2 regions of the Peribacillus sp. V2I11 genome follow, and region 1 is predicted to be linked to the other one. Evidence: riboswitches for the same ligand, from Rfam matches in the RefSeq annotation. Region 1 holds a riboswitch; the other holds the start of a gene.

Region 1 (13,134 bases):
ATTTTAAAATTATTAAATCCAACCTCTGGGGATGTAAAAACCTTGAGGTTACCTAAATCCCTTTATTTTTTATATTTTCCGTTGCGTCCCTTTTTAATATTCTGGAGAAAAACAAGGAAGTCCTGATTAAGATAACTCGATAGTGGTAGATGGCAAAAAGGTAAGAATTCTGCTTTCTAGCATTATGGGGTTATTTTTTCTAGACATTTATACGGGCTGCTGTTGGCTGAGGTTTGGGGGGGATAAGGTTATTATAAAATTTTGTCCTAATTAATGCATGATCATAAAAAAAGTGTTTGAGAAAAAAGAGGGATTTCAAAAATATGATGTAGTAGTGTTTGAAAGTTGGAATAGTAGATTAATGCTATCAACACCGGTTTCCTTTTGGTTTATAGGTATACTCATCAATTATTATGAGAATATTATTCGGAATAGGACCGGAAAATCCTTATTAAGTTAGAAAGTGTTAGTCCTACTTATTACGTACATTTATAGATTGAATATGGAAAAATATTATTGACATAGGCTTAAATAGATGGTAATTTTAGCTTATGTAATTCGCTATAAAGAACAAAATGTTCGTAAAAACAGATAAAATGACAGATGTATTTCTTAAAAAGGACGAATCAGGGGAAATATGAATACAAAAACAATTAATAAGTATAAAAGTAACTAGTGTTAATATTTGATTCTTTAGTTTTTTTAAATCGTGGATATAAAAATGGAATCTTTTAAAGGAAGATACAGATAATACATGGTTTATTAAGAAAGGTTGAATATAAATGCCTCTATTACAAATGAAAGAAATATGGACTCCTTTAAAATTAGTTGGGGTGAAATTTTTTAAGTCTGATGATAGAAGTATTTTCATCAAAGTAATGAATCAACTCAGGAGAAAGCTAAAATTTTAATAGTCTCCCTAAATTGTGCATATATATATTGGATTTGCAAAGATTAGTATTCACAATCTTACATAACAAAACAACCAGGGGGAAAACATGAGTGCTATAGCCGGAATTTATCATTTTAATGAAGAACCTATAAATCTTCAACAATGCCATAATTTGATGACGGCTTTACAAAAGTACCCTGCTGATTCAATCCAAATGTGGAATTCAGAAAAGATTTTTCTAGGTTGTCATGCTCAATGGATCACGCCTGAATCTGTTGGAGAGCAGCTCCCGCTTTATGATTTTGAAAGGCAATGTACCATTTCTGCTGATGCTATTATTGATAATCGTGATGAGTTATTCCAAAGGTTACAGGTTAGGCCATCCGATCAAAAGGGCATGAAGGATAGTGAACTGATTCTACTTTCCTACTATAAGTGGGGTGAGGATGCACCCAAATACTTAGTAGGGGATTTTGTTTTTGTCATTTGGGACGAAAAGAAACGGAAGTTGTTTGGGGCAAGGGATTTTTCAGGAAGCAGAACCCTTTATTATCACCAAAACTATCAGAAATTTGCCTTTTGCACGACTATGGATCCACTTTTATCATTACCTTTTATTGAAAAAAAGTTGAATGAGCAGTGGCTTGCTGAGTATTTGGCCGTATCGGGAATGATTGATGCGGTTGATTCATCATTAACGCCGTATACAACCATAAATCAGATACCACCATCCCATAGTTTAACAATAGAGAATAATAGTGTGTCTTTAAAAAGATATTCCTATTTAACTCAAGGGGATAAGTTAAAACTTAAATCTAATGAAGATTACATAGAAGCATTCCAAAGTGTCTTTCAGGAAGCTGTAACATCCAGATTAAGGACACATCGGAAGGTTGGCGCCCAGTTGAGTGGTGGATTGGATTCCGGGGCTGTTGTTGGCTTTGCGGTGAATCAATTGCAGCGGGAAAGCAATGCACTGCATACATATAGTTATATTCCTCCCGAAGATTTTAAAGATTTTACTCCTAGATATTTTTTGGCGGATGAGCGGCCCTTCATCAAATCTACGGTAGGTCATGTTGGTGGCATTATTGATCATTATTGTGACTTTAAGGGGAAAGACTCCTATTCTGAAATGGAAGACTTCCTCGACATCATGGAGATGCCATATAAGTTTTTTGAAAATTCTTTCTGGTTGAAAGGGATGTTTGAAAAAGCGAATGAGGACGACATAGGTGTTTTGCTTAATGGAGATAGAGGGAACTTTTCAATTTCCTGGGGATTCCCCTTAGAGTATTACTCACTCCTATTAAAAAGATTAAAGTGGGTTCGGCTTTATCAAGAGTTGGACCATTATAGGAGAAATGTTGGCGGTTCTAGGTTACGAAAGGTGAAAGCTATTGCTAGAATCGGCTTTCCTATCATTGATCGGATCTTTCCGGAAGGCGCTCCATATAAAATTCCTTCCTTAATCAATCCAAGTTTTGCAGATGGAATAGGCGTATATGACAGATTTAAGGAATTCGGCATGGATGAAACAGGCTGGTATTCGAATTCTGATATTTTTAATGAAAGAAAAAAGCACTTTGAAGATATCTTTCAATGGAATGCAGGGAATACGCTTTCCACAAAGCTCTCATTAAGATATAAGTTGTGGAAGCGAGATCCGACGAATGATATCCGTGTTATTCGCTTTTGTTTATCACTTCCGGAAAGTCAATATGTACAGAATGGGATGGATCGTGCCCTGATTAGAAATGCTACAGTGAATTTCTTGCCCGATAAGGTACGGCTAAACCAACGGTACAGGGGTGTGCAAGGAGCAGATTGGATTCACCGTATGCTTCCTAAATGGAGTGAATTCATAGAGGACATTGAGCAGCTGAGCACGGATGATAAAGCTTTGGAATTCCTGGATGGTCAAGCGATAAAGAATGCCTTAGTAACGGTTAAAAAAGGAACTGGACCAGAACTTGCTACAAATCCTGACCATAAATTCCTAATGCGGAGTTTAATCGTGTATCGATTTTTAAAACGATTCAATTAAAAGGAGGTGAATACTATGAAAAAGGAATGGAAAAAACCTGAATTGGAAATTCTTGATGTCAATCAAACAATGCTTGGAACTGAAGGGGAATATACAGATGCTGCTTTCCCATCACATACACCTAAAGGTGACATAACTTTCAGTTGATTTTTTTACGCTACCAAGTCTGTTAGGATTCCCCTAAGCCCCTATTTATCCAGTTAATAGGGGTATGACTTATACATTAAGCTAGTCTAATTAAGAGACGTTATTTATGTGCGGGGGTATTTATTATGTTCGGTATCAAAACAAAGACTGTATATGAAGCGTATGGTTTAACCGTTACAAGTGATATAGCTTTGCCCGAATTGCTTCCTATTAATGTAGAGGATGATAAAACGGAAATCATTATCGAAAAAGCGGATCTCCATACATTATGGTCTGAGCATTCAGTTCCTGATGATGATTTTGTCATTAAGAAAGACTGGATCATGTTCCATGTTTCCAAGACGGCCATTTTCTTGATTCAAAGCGGAAATAGAATAGAATTTTGTCCAATTGATGCGGCACAAGAGGATGAGATTCGTCTTTATATCCTCGGAACATGCATGGGTGCCATTTTGATGCAAAGAAAAATCCTTCCTATACACGGAAGTGCGGTAGCCATAGATGGAAAGGCATATGCCATCGTTGGTGATTCTGGTGCAGGGAAATCCACTCTTGCTTCAGCTTTTTTAAAAAGGGGCTATAAGCTCATGAGTGATGATGTCATACCCGTAACGCTAAATAATGAAAATATACCAATTGTAACACCTTCATATCCACAACAAAAATTATGGATGGAAAGCTTAAATCATTTTGAAATGGATTCAAATAACTATCAGCCACTCATTGTTAGAGAAGATAAATTCGCTGTTCCGGTCCAAGATCAGTTTATTACCGAACAACTCCCGCTTGCTGGTGTATTTGAATTGATCAAGGGAGAAAATGACGAGATAGATATTAAGCCTATACAATCTCTTCAAAGATTTTATAAATTGTATCATCATACATACCGTAATTTTTTTATCCAAAGATCTGGATTGATGGACTGGCATTTTAATACTTCTGCCAAAATGATTAAGAAAATCGAGTTTTTCCAATTACGTAGGCCAACGAATCGGTTCACCGCGCCGGACTTATTGGAAATAATTTTAAACGTATTAAAAAGGGAGGAAAGAGTTCATGATTATTAATCAACTTGATACGAAATATAGCCAAAGTCCAGGTAACATAGTAAGTGACATGGATGGGGAAAAAGTGATGTTAAGCGTTTCTAACGGTAAATATTATAATTTAGGTGAACTGGGCGGGGAAATATGGGAGTTAATGAAGGAGCCCATCACGATTCAAGAGTTAGTTGCAATATTACAGTCTCAATACAATGTCGATCAAACCGATTGTCAGACACATGTCACTGACTTTTTAAGTCAATTGCTAGAACAAGGCTTAGTTAGCATCCATTCCTAGTATCATGAATCTTTAGTCTAGGAGGCTAAAACAATGAATATCGTAAAGAAAGCTCAGACTTTTCTTCGTTTAAATTTCAAGACAAAGCTGCTATATATCGAAGCCTTTTTACATTTAGGCAGGGCCCGTTATCTTAAAAGCATTTCCTTTTCAAAAGTTGCCCCAACACTTGGTGAACAGATGAAAGAGTCATCATACGAATTGAATGCAGCTGATAAAGAGATTTTAGCAAATGTATCGCGGGCTATAAAAATCATGAGCCGCTACACCATATGGGAAAGCCAGTGTCTTGTAAAGGCAATGGCGGCTATGAAGATGCTGGAAAAGCGAAAGATTGATAGCACTCTTTATTTAGGTACAGCCAAAGATGAGAATGGAGGGCTCATTGCACATGCTTGGTTGCGCAGTGGACCTTTTTATATAACGGGAGCTGAAGTGATGGATAGGTTCACTGTTGTTTCTAAGTTCTCTAAAGAGAACGTAATTAAGGGCCTGAAAGAACAAGAATCTAGTTAACAATCTTAAAACATACTATTGTAACCAAATAAACCCTCAAAGATTCATCCAGGAGTCCACGCATCACCAACCCCACATATACTCTTTTATATCTTCATTGAATAATAATTTTAGAAAAGTGATACCCAAAACCTTTCCTTCCATTTTCGCGCTTCATCACCAGTAACATGGAGGAAAATGATCAAATATGGCCTGCAAATGGAGGATATGGTTATGAAGCATCTTTTACTTTTTACGAAACAAATACATGATTATTCGGGGAAAATATTATATATCAATCTTATTTGTATGATAATAATAGGCTTTTTAGAAGGCGTAGGAATTTTCTTATTGATTCCATTGATTGGATTGACCGGTGTAATGGATATAAAAACGGATGACGTTCCTTTCTTAAGCTGGGTTAATGGTTTATTCACAGGAATTCCGGAAACGCTCAGTCTTTCATTAATACTTGGTGTTTATGTGATATTAATGGTTGGACAAAGTGTATTTAAGCGGAATCAAACAATCTTGGGAGTTAAAATCCAACAAGGTTTTGTTAGAAAGTTAAGGGATGAGGCGTATGGCAGTCTGCTGCAGGTCAATTGGGGATTTTACTTAAAAAAGAGGAAAACCGATATTATCAACATCATGACCAATGAAACCTTCAATGTAAGTGCAGGTATTAATTTATTTTTACAGTTTATATCTTCCCTTATATTTACTTTCATTCAAATCGGAATAGCTTTTTATTTATCTGTTCCAATGACGAGTTTTATAATAGCCTTTGGGATCATTCTTATTTTTTCGTCCCGAAAATTCGTGAAAAAGTCTCAGTCTATTGGAAAGGAAACCTTTCAGCTAACACAAACCTATTTAGCGGGTATGACTGATCACCTTAACGGAATGAAAGATATCAAAAGTAATTCACTAGAGGAATCTCATTTGAATTGGTTTCTTTCTTTAAGTGAGAGAATGGAAAAAAATAGAATCAAGTTAACGACTTTAAATACGACGTCCCAGATGATCTTCAAAATTGTATCTTCAGTCTTAATTGCCATTTTTGTGTTTTTTTCGATAAAGATGTTCATGGCCCAGCCAGCACAATTAATGCTGATCATGGTCATTTTTTCAAGGTTATGGCCAAGGTTCACTAGCATTCAATCCAATTTAGAGCAAATAGGATCTACGCTTCCATCTTTTAAAGCCTTGTCGGATTTACAAAACGAATGTAGAGAAGCAAGAGAGTTATATGAATCCGATTATAAAAATATCATGCCCATTGAAATTAAAAGAGGGTTAGATTGCCGTAATGTTTATTTTAGTTATGATCAAAATGAAAGCACTTATGCCCTTAAAAATATAAGCATACAAATCCCCTCTAACCGCATGACGGCTATTGTCGGCCGATCGGGTGCCGGAAAAAGCACCTTAATAGATATATTAATGGGGTTGAATCATCCTAATAGGGGCGAAGTCAGAATGGATGATATTCCCCTTACCAATGACCGCTTGTTATCGCTGCGGAGGTCCATAAGTTATATCCCGCAAGATCCATTTCTCTTTAATGCAACCATACGGGAAAATCTGCTGATCATTGACCCTGAGGCAAGTGATGAGTCCATATGGGAGTCTTTGGAGTTCGCTGCAGCTGCTGACTTTGTCAATAAGCTTCCACAGGGTTTGGATACACTCATCGGCGATCGAGGAGTGCGACTATCAGGAGGAGAAAGGCAGCGTCTAGTGTTAGCCAGAGCGATTTTACGCAAACCGGCCATCCTCGTTTTGGATGAAGCGACGAGTGCATTGGATACAGAGAACGAAGCGAAGATTCAATCCGCTATTGAAAGATTAAAGGGAAAAATGACGATCATCGTCATAGCTCATCGATTATCGACGATTCGCAATGCCGATCAAGTGTTGGTCATGGATCAGGGAGAAATCATTCAGGTCGGTGAATATAACCAACTAGCGAGTGAAAAAAGAGGGATGTTTAGTAATTTACTAGGTATCCAAATGGAATCAAGTGTGTGATTCTCTAATTAAAGCCGATTTGCTGAACTTTCTTTTAACATTGAGTAGATACTATATGAAAATGAGATTAATTACATTACAATAAATAAATGGTTTATCCAGCATTTTTAATTGTAATAAAGAATGAAAGGTCCGTTGAATGTTATGAACAAGCTTATTTCTTATGAATAGGTCTAACATCAGGGTTATATGACATTACAATGCTATTTTGTGGATTAATCAATCAAATATTGGGTATTATTAAAGAAAATTAGAGAAAGAGAAACTATTCAAAGCTATGATTCATATCTAGAGAGCGGTTGCTCTATTGACTGGGTTAATTAAGAAAGGATGAATTTTTTTAAAATGCCTTTATACCAAATGAAAGAAATATGGACACCCTTAAAGTTAGTTGGAGTTAAGTTTTTTAAATCCGATGATAATAGTATTTTCATAAAGGTTTTTAACCAACATCGAAGAAGGTTAAAGTAATATGTTTTGATATAATGAGTATTAACCTAAATGTACCTCCAAAGTGTTAGGAGAACCACTTTAGCATAGCATCTAGCGTGTTGAATAAAAGTCATTAGTTTGTTTTTTGAGAGCCTAAAATAAAAAAGTTTTAGGCTCCTTAGTTTGCGTGGTTTTAAAGATCCATCATGATATGTGTAAGCGAAGTAACATTATGATAAAAGGTGTCTACAGGGACATATGGGTATGAAGAAAATCGGTGAAATCACCTGTCATAAAAATACAGACTTCACATCATTAAAGGAAAGGTATTTTGTATGAGGTGATAGTTACAGAGTAAAAGAATGGTATGTATAAAGGGAAAAAATTCAGGATTATCGTTCGTGACTTCATTAGGAGAGAACAGAACTTGAAAAGTCATCATATCAATGGGAAATATAAGAATATGTGTACATGGGGAAGTCTGTTTCAGCCTTCTTTTTTTATGAACTGTTTACTAATCAACCACAAACTGTTTCAATTCCTTTTATTAAAATGGAATTAATTGGTGTTTTAAAACAAGAACAAGGTCACAATAAAAAATCATATAGTGGGGAACATTATTCAGTTTACCATTGTGGTTGTCATTTTTCGGTTGGATCAAAATTATAATGAATTATATAAGTTAAGAAATTAAAGACTCGGATTATACAATAATTGGTGATCGAGGACTTCGACTGTCAGGAGCAGAAAGACAGCGTCTTGTACTTGCCCGAGCAATTAGAAAACAGTGAAAAATCCAAGGTTTAATAGTAGGAAAATGGCAGGCATCACACAAAGACAGTTGTTATTGTGTGGTGCCTGCCATTTTAATCCTGCTTAAGCTGTATCACTTCAAATACTAGTTGGGTATGCACCGCTAAAACAGGCTATACAGCGACTGCTAGTTTCTGCAAGATCCACATCTACTGCCTCTAATAACCCATCGGTGCTTAAAAAGGCTAAGGAATCTGCCCCGATAACCTGTCCCATAGCTCGTTCGTGTTCGTGTTTGTTGGCAAATAGTTCTTCCTTAGTTGGCATGTCCACTCCATAAAAACAAGGGTTTTTAACCATGGGTGAACTAATTCTTACATGGACTTCCTTGGCCCCTGCTTGCCGAATCAATTGGACAATGCGCTTGCTTGTGGTTCCTCTAACAATCGAGTCATCGACTAATACCACCCTTTTTCCTTCCAAAATTTCTTGCACGGCGCTTAATTTCAGTCGAACAGCTAAGTCGCGCAATTCTTGGGTGGGCTCAATAAATGAACGACCAGCATAAGGGTTTTTAATAATCCCCATTTCATATGGAATTCCTGATTGTTGGGAAAAACCAATGGCGGCAGGAACGCTTGATTCAGGAACTGCAACGACAACATCAGCTTGTGTCGGATGTTCTTTTGACAGAATTTTACCTAATTCCTTCCGGATTGTTAAGACACTTCTTCCTTGAATAACGCTATCCGGACGGGCAAAATAGACAAACTCAAAGGAACAAAGGGAAACCTTACCTTTTTCTGCAAATCTTCCAGTTTGAATTCCATTTTCATCTATAAGAAGCCATTCACCCGGTTCAACATCCCGCCAGAACTTAGCATCAACCGCATTTAGAGCGCATGTTTCTGAGGAAGCGATGATTGATTCACCAATTTTTCCAAGGCTAAGCGGACGTAACCCATGACGGTCCAGGGCAATTAGCATTTGCTTTTCAGTCATTATAATCAAGGCAAATGAACCGTCGATACGTTTAAGCATATCAGGTGCGCTTTCCGCGAAATGCTTTTTACTTGAACGAGCTATTAAGTGAGCGATAATTTCAGTATCGGTCGTTGTTTGAAATATGCTTCCCTGCTGTTGTAACACATCCCGTTCTATCCTTGCATTTACGAGGTTGCCATTATGAGCAACAGCCAGGTCCCCCTCACTATATTTAAAAACGAGGGGTTGTGCGTTTTGCAGTAAACTTTCACCAGAAGTTGAATATCGTACATGACCAATGGCCATATTTCCGCTTAATCCATCAAGGATGTCCCGTGAAAATACTTGGGTAACTAAGCCCATTCCCCTGTGATTCCTGAATGATTTCCCATCACTAGCCACAATTCCTGCACTCTCCTGACCACGGTGTTGAAGTGCATGAAGTCCGTAATAAGTTAATTCGGCTGCTTTGGGGTGATTAAACACTCCAAATACCCCGCATTTCTCCTGCATTTCTGAATCCATTTTTCTCTTCCTCCCGTTGATATCCTTTTTGTTATTTTTGGCAAAAGGTGAATTTCTATCCTTCTTATTTACTAATCGGTAAATGGATATGGGATTAAACAAGTTGCAGCCATAAAACAGTTCTATGGAACAGGGATAATTGCTTAGCATTATTGAGTGAATATCTTGGTATAAAAGACTTTTGGATATAACGGAATATTTTGAATTAAATAGTTACTAGAGTTCACGAAAAGTCAGGTTACATCCATATTATGGTTGGCATGCTGGCTTTTTTTCTTAGGGAAAATAAATTAAAACTGAATCACTTAGCACACTTATTATTTTTGTGGAATAGCAAATTCAAGCTTATATATGCTATTATAAATCTATTTTTAATAATTGAGTTGTAAAGAAAGCGCACTATAACAGTGTTTTTGCATGGTGATGTCACTTTTTGATGAATGATGTAGAAAAATGACAGAAAAAAACGAATAGTATTAAGAGCTATTTTTACGTTTTTAAGTATAATTAACATTAATATAGTTTTAATTAAGGGTAAATTCTTTGAGGGCATGATGGTTTATTTAACATGGATTCAAGAGATTTATTAATCTTGGTTAGTAATTAATGTGAAATATTCTTGAGAAAGGCAAACCTATTGAAAAGTAGGGACGCAAAATTACAGGTCTAAGGCTAAATGCTAAGACGGCTGTGTTACCACAAGTTGGGTGGGATTTATCATGGAAGCTAACAATGAACGGGAAGAATGGGTTTATCTAATTTTAGAGGCTAAAAATCTAGGATTATCTATTGAAGATGTGCGGGAGTTCATCAAGGGAAAATGAACTGGAAAAGCAAATCAGGGGATAAATATTACGTTAGGGAAGGCTGTTATACAGTCTTCTTTTTTTTATTTTCATTATTGGAAATGACCGTAAAAGGTATCTGGAATAAAGAACCTGGGGACAATAAAAATACAACCTAATTGAGAGGGATTTTATTATGGATGGACTTAAGGCTTTTATAAAGGGATTAATATGGGGAACTTTATTCAGTGTACCGTTATGGCTGTCATTTTTCGGTTGGATAAAAATAATCATGAATTTTATAAACTAAGCGCTTAATAATTTCAGATTATTAAAATGATATCTAGGCAGGATTAATCATGATGATCATAGAATTCAGTTAATGAACCTAATGCTTTAGTCGTAACTTTCTGCAGATTTAAGAACTATAACCTATAAAGAAATAGTTAATAATACTTAAATATTTTTTAGTTGTGTGCCGATACTACACTATGGAGATCAAGCAAAGGGACTTCGCTTAAGGCGATGTCAGATAGCTGCCATCAAAGCATAAGGAGACTATTTGATGACAAAAAACAAATTCATTACGTTCGAGGAAGTTTATGAAAAGAAACAAAGAAGCAAGAAAATTTTTATTGGAACCTATATTACCATTACATTAGTTTTAATTTCATTAATGACTTATTTTATGGGAAAATCATAATATGGGGTATCGAAGGGGCTGAGGAATTGGTCCTTTTTTGTTTTTTATCCATACATATTGACTGGTAGTATTCCTTCCCTTGAATATTAAGGGAATGTTAATTTTTAGTAATTTTCTGATAATATAGTAGTTTCCGCTTGCCAATTCCTACTATTTATGGGATTATCAAATAAATGAGCTATATTCCTTATTTTTAAAAAAAGGATTAGGACAACAGTATGAAATGGTGGCTCAATTATATAGTGGAGTGGAAATTTCTAATGGATTTTTTTGATATTTTAAAAGACACTTTTGCCAAGGGTGAGTCTGGACAAGATGTTACTGTGAATGAACTTATGGAGGATATTAAGGAGAAATTAAGCGGGATCATTGAACAACCTGAAAGAATATGATCCGTAGATACATATGCCCCATTTTGCCCGTTTCATGGGCAATGCTCATCTCCTTTTCTGGTATCGATGGAGAAGGCGTCAATGAATCCAAGAAATCATATCAGATACATTACTTAAGGAGCATGTCTAACAACATGCTTCTTTTTTATGGTTTTCCCTTATATATATAAATAATGATAACCTGTGAGGGTGATGAGGGTGAGGAGACAAAGTAAGATTCCAATAGGGGTATTGAGGGCTATTCTTTTGGTGTTCGCTGCAGGAGCTTGTATCATTCTTCTTTTTCCGAGCGGTTCAAAAAGTGTGGTTGAAGATTTTTATGAATATGAAAGTGAGGCGGAGTTCGGGAAGTCCTGGGATTTGTTAAGTTCTGAAATGAAGCAGCGGTTTCCGAATCGTGCGGATTATGTGCAAAATCGGTCGCATGTATTTTTACAGCATATGGATGTGGAGACTTTTCAGTATGATGTAGGCCGTTCTAAGAAAGTGAAGAACTGGAGGCTGGATAAGGTTGGAAGGCTGCATAAAACGGCCTATGAAATTCCAGTTACACAGGTCTTCAATTCTCGCTTTGGGGTGTTTACATTGGAACAAAATTGCTATGTCGTCAAAGAAAAGGGCGAATGGCGTTTGTTATGGGATTATCGGTTTGAATAGATTCCTCTCCTTTTTCAGGCCCAAGTTCGTAGAAAAGGGAGAGGTGATGCTCTCATATAATGCCGAATAGATTTACTTCTCATGAAACATATTTCATTCTTGAACGATCACTGATGGCTTTCAAAATAAACATTTTGTCCTGTGTGCTTAGCATAGCCCAGCTGCCTGCTTTGATTTTCATTTAAATCCACTCCTTTTGTTTAGGATTATTTATTATAGTTGATGAATGGTGGTTGATGGAATTCCGGGTCCAAAGAATAATAGTGTCAAGTGATTTACAGGGGCAAGGGGAAGATGGATTTGTCAGCTCATATTAGATTATACCGTCTTTTTATGCCTAATAAACAACAAAAATTCCAACAAATCTCTACAATTGGTGTTCGTTTTTTGTCAGAATATTGGACGGGGAAAATGAAAAGGCTGTCAGGATGCGGGTCCGGACAGCTCTTTCATTTTTTCTTATTTGATGGATAATTGTTCTTTTAATTCGGATTGGACCTTTTCTTTTTCTTCATCCGACACAATATAATAGTAGATTCCGTCGATTTTCGTTCCGTTGCCATTTATGGACGATTGGGTAATGCTTTTGCTTGCGTCCCTGTAGTTCTTTTGGATGTCCATCATGTCATCAAACGTCAAATTCGTCTGGATATTATTACCGAGTGCATCGAAGACTTCATCGTATTTCGTCAGAGAGGAAAGACTTGCGCCTTCCTTGATGACTGCTTCGATGATGGCACGCTGTCTGGATTGACGGCCGAAATCACCACTCGGATCATCATGTCTCATTCTTGAATAGGCAAGGGCTTCTTTCCCGTTAAGGGTATGCGTACCTTTTGCAAAATGAATGCCATCCGATGTGAAGTCCAAATCGTTTTGCACGGTCACTCCGCCGACTGCGTCGACGATATCCTTAAAGCCTTCCATATTGATCTTCATATAATAGT
Region 2 (6,005 bases), 1.4 Mb from region 1:
TTCACTGCGATCGGATTTGCAGGCATTTGAAAATGAGGAAAACGCCTGACTGAAATTCAAGGAAATGAAAAAAAATACGTACTACATGAAGGATGATCAAAAAGGAAGAATCATGGAAACATGATGCGGTATTTGTTAAAATATTCGATATTGAGAACAATATTCGACAATGGATGTCGAAGGAAAGATTACAGGAAACAATTAAAGAGGTCCATTCCTTGTCGATAATAAAGATAGGGAGAATAACACAGTACTAAGCCATTTTCATGTGTAAAGGAATCGAAACATAATGGAATTTATTAAATCGACCGAAGGAGAGGATCTGGAATATGAAAATCAATAACGTCGGTATGACAGGTGTTAACCCTTATAATCTTCAAGCCAATAAAACGGAGAATATCAAAGAATCCAAGGTCAAATACTTGGATAAAGTTGAAATTTCTTCAGCAGCAAAAGAAATGCAGCAATCATCTCCGATTCTTGCTGCAAGACAAGCAAAAGTGGACGAACTGAAAATCCAAGTTGAAAAAGGGAATTATAAATTGAATGCACAATCAACGGCTAAGGGTCTCATCGATTTTTACCGGAAATGAATTTTCAATGAAAAAGCTTGAATGAAGGGACGGAGCCATTTGCCGTCTTCATTTATGAGAGGAGGAGGCAGCAAAATGTCTGCACGGAACATCATCGGATCGCTTGAGGAATTGATCAGGCTTCATAAAAGCTTCAATCAATTGTCGATAAGAAAAACGGCCATTTTGAAAGCAAATGATACCGAGGCAATTACTGCCCTGCTGATTTCGGAACAAAAGCATATTAAAGCGATCAGTCAAACGGATAAGGAAAGAGAAAGGGCAGTCGAGGAATTTCTTGAAAGGGTACGGTGGGACAGCCGGCCTCCATCCATACCATACCGTAACGGAACTGACAGGACCTGAAGAAACGGAAAACCTTGAAATGCTAATAGCGGAATTGATTTATGAAGTGACAAAGCTAAAGGAGCGGAACGGTTTAAATCAGCAATTGATCTATCAGTCACTTCAATTCATCAATGTCTCTTGACGGCTTGGTGTGGATTCCCAAAGCGGTCAAGTGTAATGGAGATTCGAGCCTTTCGTGATTTGACTGCTGAATTACTTGCCGTTCTGGAAGAATGCAAGATTACAGAACGTGATGATAAAATAGGAAGGGTCACACAGCTGATTGACCAACGAGATGGTCTTCTTTCTCAAATCAAACCGCCTTTTACTGTCGAAGAGCAGCAGCTGGGCCGTGCAACAGTGTTGCTTAACAAACAGGTCGATCACTTGCTGAAGCTCCAAAAGCAGGAGATACAGCGGGACATCCAGGAAATAAATAAGAAGAAACGATCATCTAATAAACACACGAACCCGTATGAAAGTCCATCAGTGGATGGCATGTTCTACGATAAAAGAAATTGATTACCCAACCGTTTGGATTCCAAACGGTCTTTATGTTAATTATTTTTAAATTTTCTGTAAATAATATAGGCTTAATTTTTTCTTTATGGCATAGCATTTGATATAATGAAGCTAGGGCAGACATCAACCCTTTCCAGACCTTCCGACAATTGTTTCATTATTTCGACATATTTCATGATGTGTTTCTAAAGGGAACCGGAGGGGTATTGTAGAATCTAACTGTATAGTCTTAATTTAAGGAGGACTCACTTTATGAATTACAACGTACGCGGTGAAAACATTGAGGTAACTCCAGCAATTCGAGAATACGTCGAAAAGAAAATTGGCAAGTTAGAACGATATTTTAACAATACACCAGATGCAAATGTGTTAGTGAATTTAAAAGTGAACAATAATACATCAAAGGTCGAAGTGACGATTCCTATGCAGAATTTGGTTCTTCGCGCTGAAGAGGAAAATGCGGATATGTATGCTGCCATTGACTTGATCAATGATAAGCTTGAACGCCAAATTCGTAAACATAAAACGAAGGTCAATCGTAAGTTCCGGAACAATCTATCGACTACACCCGATGCATTCGCCTTCAATACGGAAGTTGACGAAGTGGTGGATGAATTCGAAGACGATAATGATATTGAAGTGGTCCGCAATAAGCGCTTTGATTTAAAGCCGATGGACAGTGAAGAAGCGATTTTACAAATGAATATGCTTGGTCACAGTTTCTTCGTTTACACGAATGCGGATACTAATACAACAAACGTAGTGTACCGTCGAAAAGATGGACGCTATGGATTGATTGAACCTAGTTAATTATTATTTTAAGATCAAAAGCACAGCCCCCGGGTTGTGCTTTTTTAATGTATGTTGATAGAATTCATTGGCTGTTGAATTTACTAGAAAAGTAATCTTTTGTTCTCTAAAGAATACAAAATTTATTAAAAATCCATTTTAAAGAACAGTTTTAGTTCTTTATTAAGACAAGTGGTCAGTTTTACCAATTTAATCACCCTTATCTTTTGCACTATACTCGAATTGTTGGTACTTTAAAAAGAACAACTGGTTATTTATAAAAAACGTTTTGATCAAGGTGCAGAGGGGTTGGATTACTTTTATCGAAACAATTGCCATACATGCCATAGGTCCTCTTTTAGCAGTGCGGAATATGGAAAGTGGCTTTGCCCGACCTGCGGTGAGGACTTAACTGCGCAAAAAGCCCTGGATGCACTTGCAATTGAGAGAATCAATACACCCCAACGAAATATTAAGAAGAGCAATATTTTACTATTATACAAAAAACGAAATTGAATTAGTCCATGATAAATCACCTAAACTTTTAATTTTCTTAATATTGTAATATTTTGTCGGATAAAAGTTTTTGCATTTATGCGGATTACCGACATAAAATAGCAATATATGGAATGTGTATCCGTTATAATATGATTGCAAGTAATATATTTGGTAATAAATACCACGACTAAGGCAAGCTTATTGAAAGATGAGGGCGCAAAGGCATAGGTCTAAGGTCCTTGTGACTATGATGGCTGGTCTGCCTGAAATACAAAGAGTATTTTAGGAGGTAGAAGAGGTGGCTAATGTGGAAATGGATCAAGAATGGGTGAAATTGATTTCAGAAGCAAGGAGCATGGGTTTCAAAAAAGAGGAAATCAGTGCTTTTTTGAAACGGGCAAGCCTTGGGGTTACATTAGAGGAGAACGATGGAAAATAGGTTCCGAACAAGTTCGGGAACATCCCTATAAACAGTGGTTCGATTCAGTAGCTGCTTATAGGGTTCATTCTTCCTTGAGATTCTAGTGAGTCTAGCTTATTCAAACTGTATTCTTCAGGATTATGTAGGTAAACTAGTGCACTACCACTCTACTCTTCTTTATCTTTTCTCCATTTATTAAACTCGATGAATTCCCTGAATTGTTGTTTTGAAACACCCGAAATCATGGCTTCCTCAACGATTTTCATCCAGTCAGTGTCCAAGGTTTCCTTATTTGGAGCATCATAAAGCAGGGCATCAACAGGAATGTTAAGTACGGCGGAGATTTTTTCTAGAAATTGAATAGAAGGATTCGTTTGTAAGTTCCGCTCGAGCGAACTTAAATAGGACTTTGCCACACCCGCTTTATCGGCAAGTTCAGTCATCGACATTTTTTTTTCTTCTCGCAGTTTTTTTACACGTTCACCAATCATCAATACCACCTCGAAACATGTTCTATTTATATTCCGCTATTAAGTTACAGTGCCCACCTTATCATTCAAAACATGACGCCTGTAAGGCTGGATTACCTTGACATGCTATCGCTAGAGGGCACAGGCAGCATCTAGTGATGGAAGGTTATGGAAAATTCTCGTTTGCATATGGAATAGTGGGGGATTTTGCAACATATTTTTTATACTTCCTTCTATTTTAACAGTTTTACTCCTCATTTATCCATTGTTTTTCGCAAGAATTGAATTCAGGTCTATACCAGGGAAGTGACATGAAGTTGTACCTCTAGGATAGAAGTGGTAAAATTAAGCGTGCATTAGTAATAATAGAAGATGTGTTTCTTCTTACTTATATGAATTTTGTCATTGAACGATCATTACCATAATAGAGGAGCGTTATTGAATGCTTAATATATTAAATAAAGTTTTTGATCCGAATAAGCGAGAAATCAAACGTTTAGAAAAAATCGCTGATCAGGTCGAAGCGCTGGCTGATGAGACGGCTGCGCTATCGGATGAACAGTTGCGTGCCAAAACGGGTGAGTTTAAAGAGCGTTATCAAAATGGCGAAACCGTTGATGATTTGCTTGTCGAGGCTTTTGCAGTTGCGCGTGAAGGGGCAAAGCGTGCTCTGGGCCTATACCCTTACCGTGTTCAAATCATGGGTGGGGCATCCCTTCATGATGGAAATATCTCCGAGATGAAAACAGGGGAAGGTAAAACCTTAACATCCACCATGCCGGTTTACTTAAACGCGCTTACCGGTAAAGGTGTACATGTCGTTACTGTCAATGAATACTTGGCACACCGGGATGCCACCGAGATGGGTGTATTGTATGATTTCCTTGGTTTGACCGTCGGATTGAATTTGAACAGTCATTCCAAAGAAGAAAAACAAGCCGCATACAATGCGGACATTACGTACAGTACGAATAATGAGTTAGGTTTTGATTACCTTCGTGACAATATGGTGTTATATAAAGAACAAATGGTACAGCGCCCGCTGCACTTTGCTGTCATTGATGAGGTCGATTCGATTTTGATCGATGAGGCGAGAACGCCATTGATCATTTCCGGTTCCGCACAAAAATCGGCTCAGCTTTATATCCAGGCCAATGCGTTTGTGAGAACCTTAAAAAAAGAAACGGACTTCACATATGATGAAAAGACAAAAGGTGTTCAGCTGACGGAAGATGGGATGAATCGAGCAGAAAAAGCGTTTAATATCGATAATTTGTTCGATATTAATCACGTTACTTTGAATCATCATATCAACCAGGCGTTAAAGGCGCATGTTTCCATGCATCTGGATGTGGATTATGTGGTCCAGGAAGGCGAGATAGTCATCGTTGACCAATTCACTGGCCGTTTGATGAAAGGCCGCCGTTACAGTGAAGGTCTCCACCAGGCGATCGAAGCGAAAGAAGGACTTGAAATTCAAAATGAAAGCATGACTCTTGCGACGATCACATTCCAGAACTATTTCAGGATGTATGAAAAACTTTCAGGTATGACCGGTACAGCCAAAACGGAAGAAGAGGAATTCCGCAATATTTATAATATGAATGTCATTGCGATCCCGACAAACAGGAATATCATTAGGGATGACAGGGCAGATCTTATATACGCGACAACCGATGGGAAATTCAAGGCTGTTGTGGAAGACATAGCCGAACGTTATACAAAGGGGCAGCCTGTGCTTGTCGGTACGGTTGCCATCGAAACATCTGAAGTCATATCTGCCTATTTATCCAAAAAAGGAATCCCTCACGATGTTTTGAATGCCAAGAACCATGAGCGCGAAGCGGAAATCATTGCGAATGCAGGTAATCAAGGCTCGGTTACGATTGCTACGAACATGGCAGGGCGAGGTACAGATATCAAGCTTGGTGAAGGTGTCAAGGAGCTTGGGGGCCTTGCTGTCATAGGCACGGAACGTCATGAAAGCAGGCGTATAGATAACCAGCTGCGTGGTCGGTCCGGCCGTCAGGGAGACCCAGGGGTCACTCAATTCTATTTATCAATGGAAGATGAATTGATGCGCCGCTTCGGTTCGGATAACATGAAAAACATGATGGCACGCCTTGGAATGGATGATTCCCAGCCAATTCAAAGTAAAATGGTGACAAGGGCCGTTGAATCCGCACAGAAACGGGTCGAAGGCAATAACTTCGATTCACGTAAGCAATTACTGCAGTATGATGATGTTCTCCGTCAACAACGGGAAATTATATATAAACAGCGTTTCGATGTCATGGAAAGTGAGAACTTACGTGAAATCGTCGAAACGATGATTACGGCATCCATCCAGCGAAATGTTTTAGCGTTTGCACCAATGGGTGATGA

Evidence for each region. A riboswitch is a leader RNA that binds a small molecule or an ion and turns the genes downstream of it on or off. The one in region 1 is predicted to bind cyclic di-GMP.
Region 2: another riboswitch for cyclic di-GMP. It lies ahead of QFZ73_RS12675 (anti-repressor SinI family protein); the one in region 1 lies ahead of QFZ73_RS19900 (anti-repressor SinI family protein).

The regions. Positions count from the first base shown of each region.
Region 1 is NZ_JAUSYW010000001.1:4,072,306-4,085,439, forward strand. It holds gene QFZ73_RS19860 (nucleotidyltransferase domain-containing protein) at 1-126, shown strand, start outside; gene QFZ73_RS19865 (lasso peptide isopeptide bond-forming cyclase) at 999-2,939, shown strand; gene QFZ73_RS19870 (paeninodin family lasso peptide) at 2,955-3,086, shown strand; gene QFZ73_RS19875 (HPr kinase/phosphorylase) at 3,212-4,153, shown strand; gene QFZ73_RS19880 (lasso peptide biosynthesis PqqD family chaperone) at 4,143-4,427, shown strand; gene QFZ73_RS19885 (lasso peptide biosynthesis B2 protein) at 4,461-4,943, shown strand; gene QFZ73_RS19890 (ABC transporter ATP-binding protein) at 5,157-6,956, shown strand; gene purF (amidophosphoribosyltransferase) at 8,280-9,650, opposite strand; cyclic di-GMP riboswitch class I at 10,268-10,351, shown strand; gene QFZ73_RS19900 (anti-repressor SinI family protein) at 10,370-10,474, shown strand; gene QFZ73_RS19905 (hypothetical protein) at 11,001-11,138, shown strand; gene QFZ73_RS19910 (YwzD family small protein) at 11,399-11,530, shown strand; gene QFZ73_RS19915 (hypothetical protein) at 11,729-12,187, shown strand; gene tagU (polyisoprenyl-teichoic acid--peptidoglycan teichoic acid transferase TagU) at 12,647-13,134, opposite strand, start outside.
Region 2 is NZ_JAUSYW010000001.1:2,629,610-2,635,614, forward strand. It holds gene flgM (flagellar biosynthesis anti-sigma factor FlgM) at 330-593, shown strand; gene flgN (flagellar export chaperone FlgN) at 669-938, shown strand; gene fliT (flagellar protein FliT) at 1,098-1,442, shown strand; gene hpf (ribosome hibernation-promoting factor, HPF/YfiA family) at 1,695-2,252, shown strand; cyclic di-GMP riboswitch class I at 2,911-2,996, shown strand; gene QFZ73_RS12675 (anti-repressor SinI family protein) at 3,028-3,168, shown strand; gene QFZ73_RS12680 (helix-turn-helix domain-containing protein) at 3,318-3,641, opposite strand; gene secA (preprotein translocase subunit SecA) at 4,063-6,005, shown strand, end outside.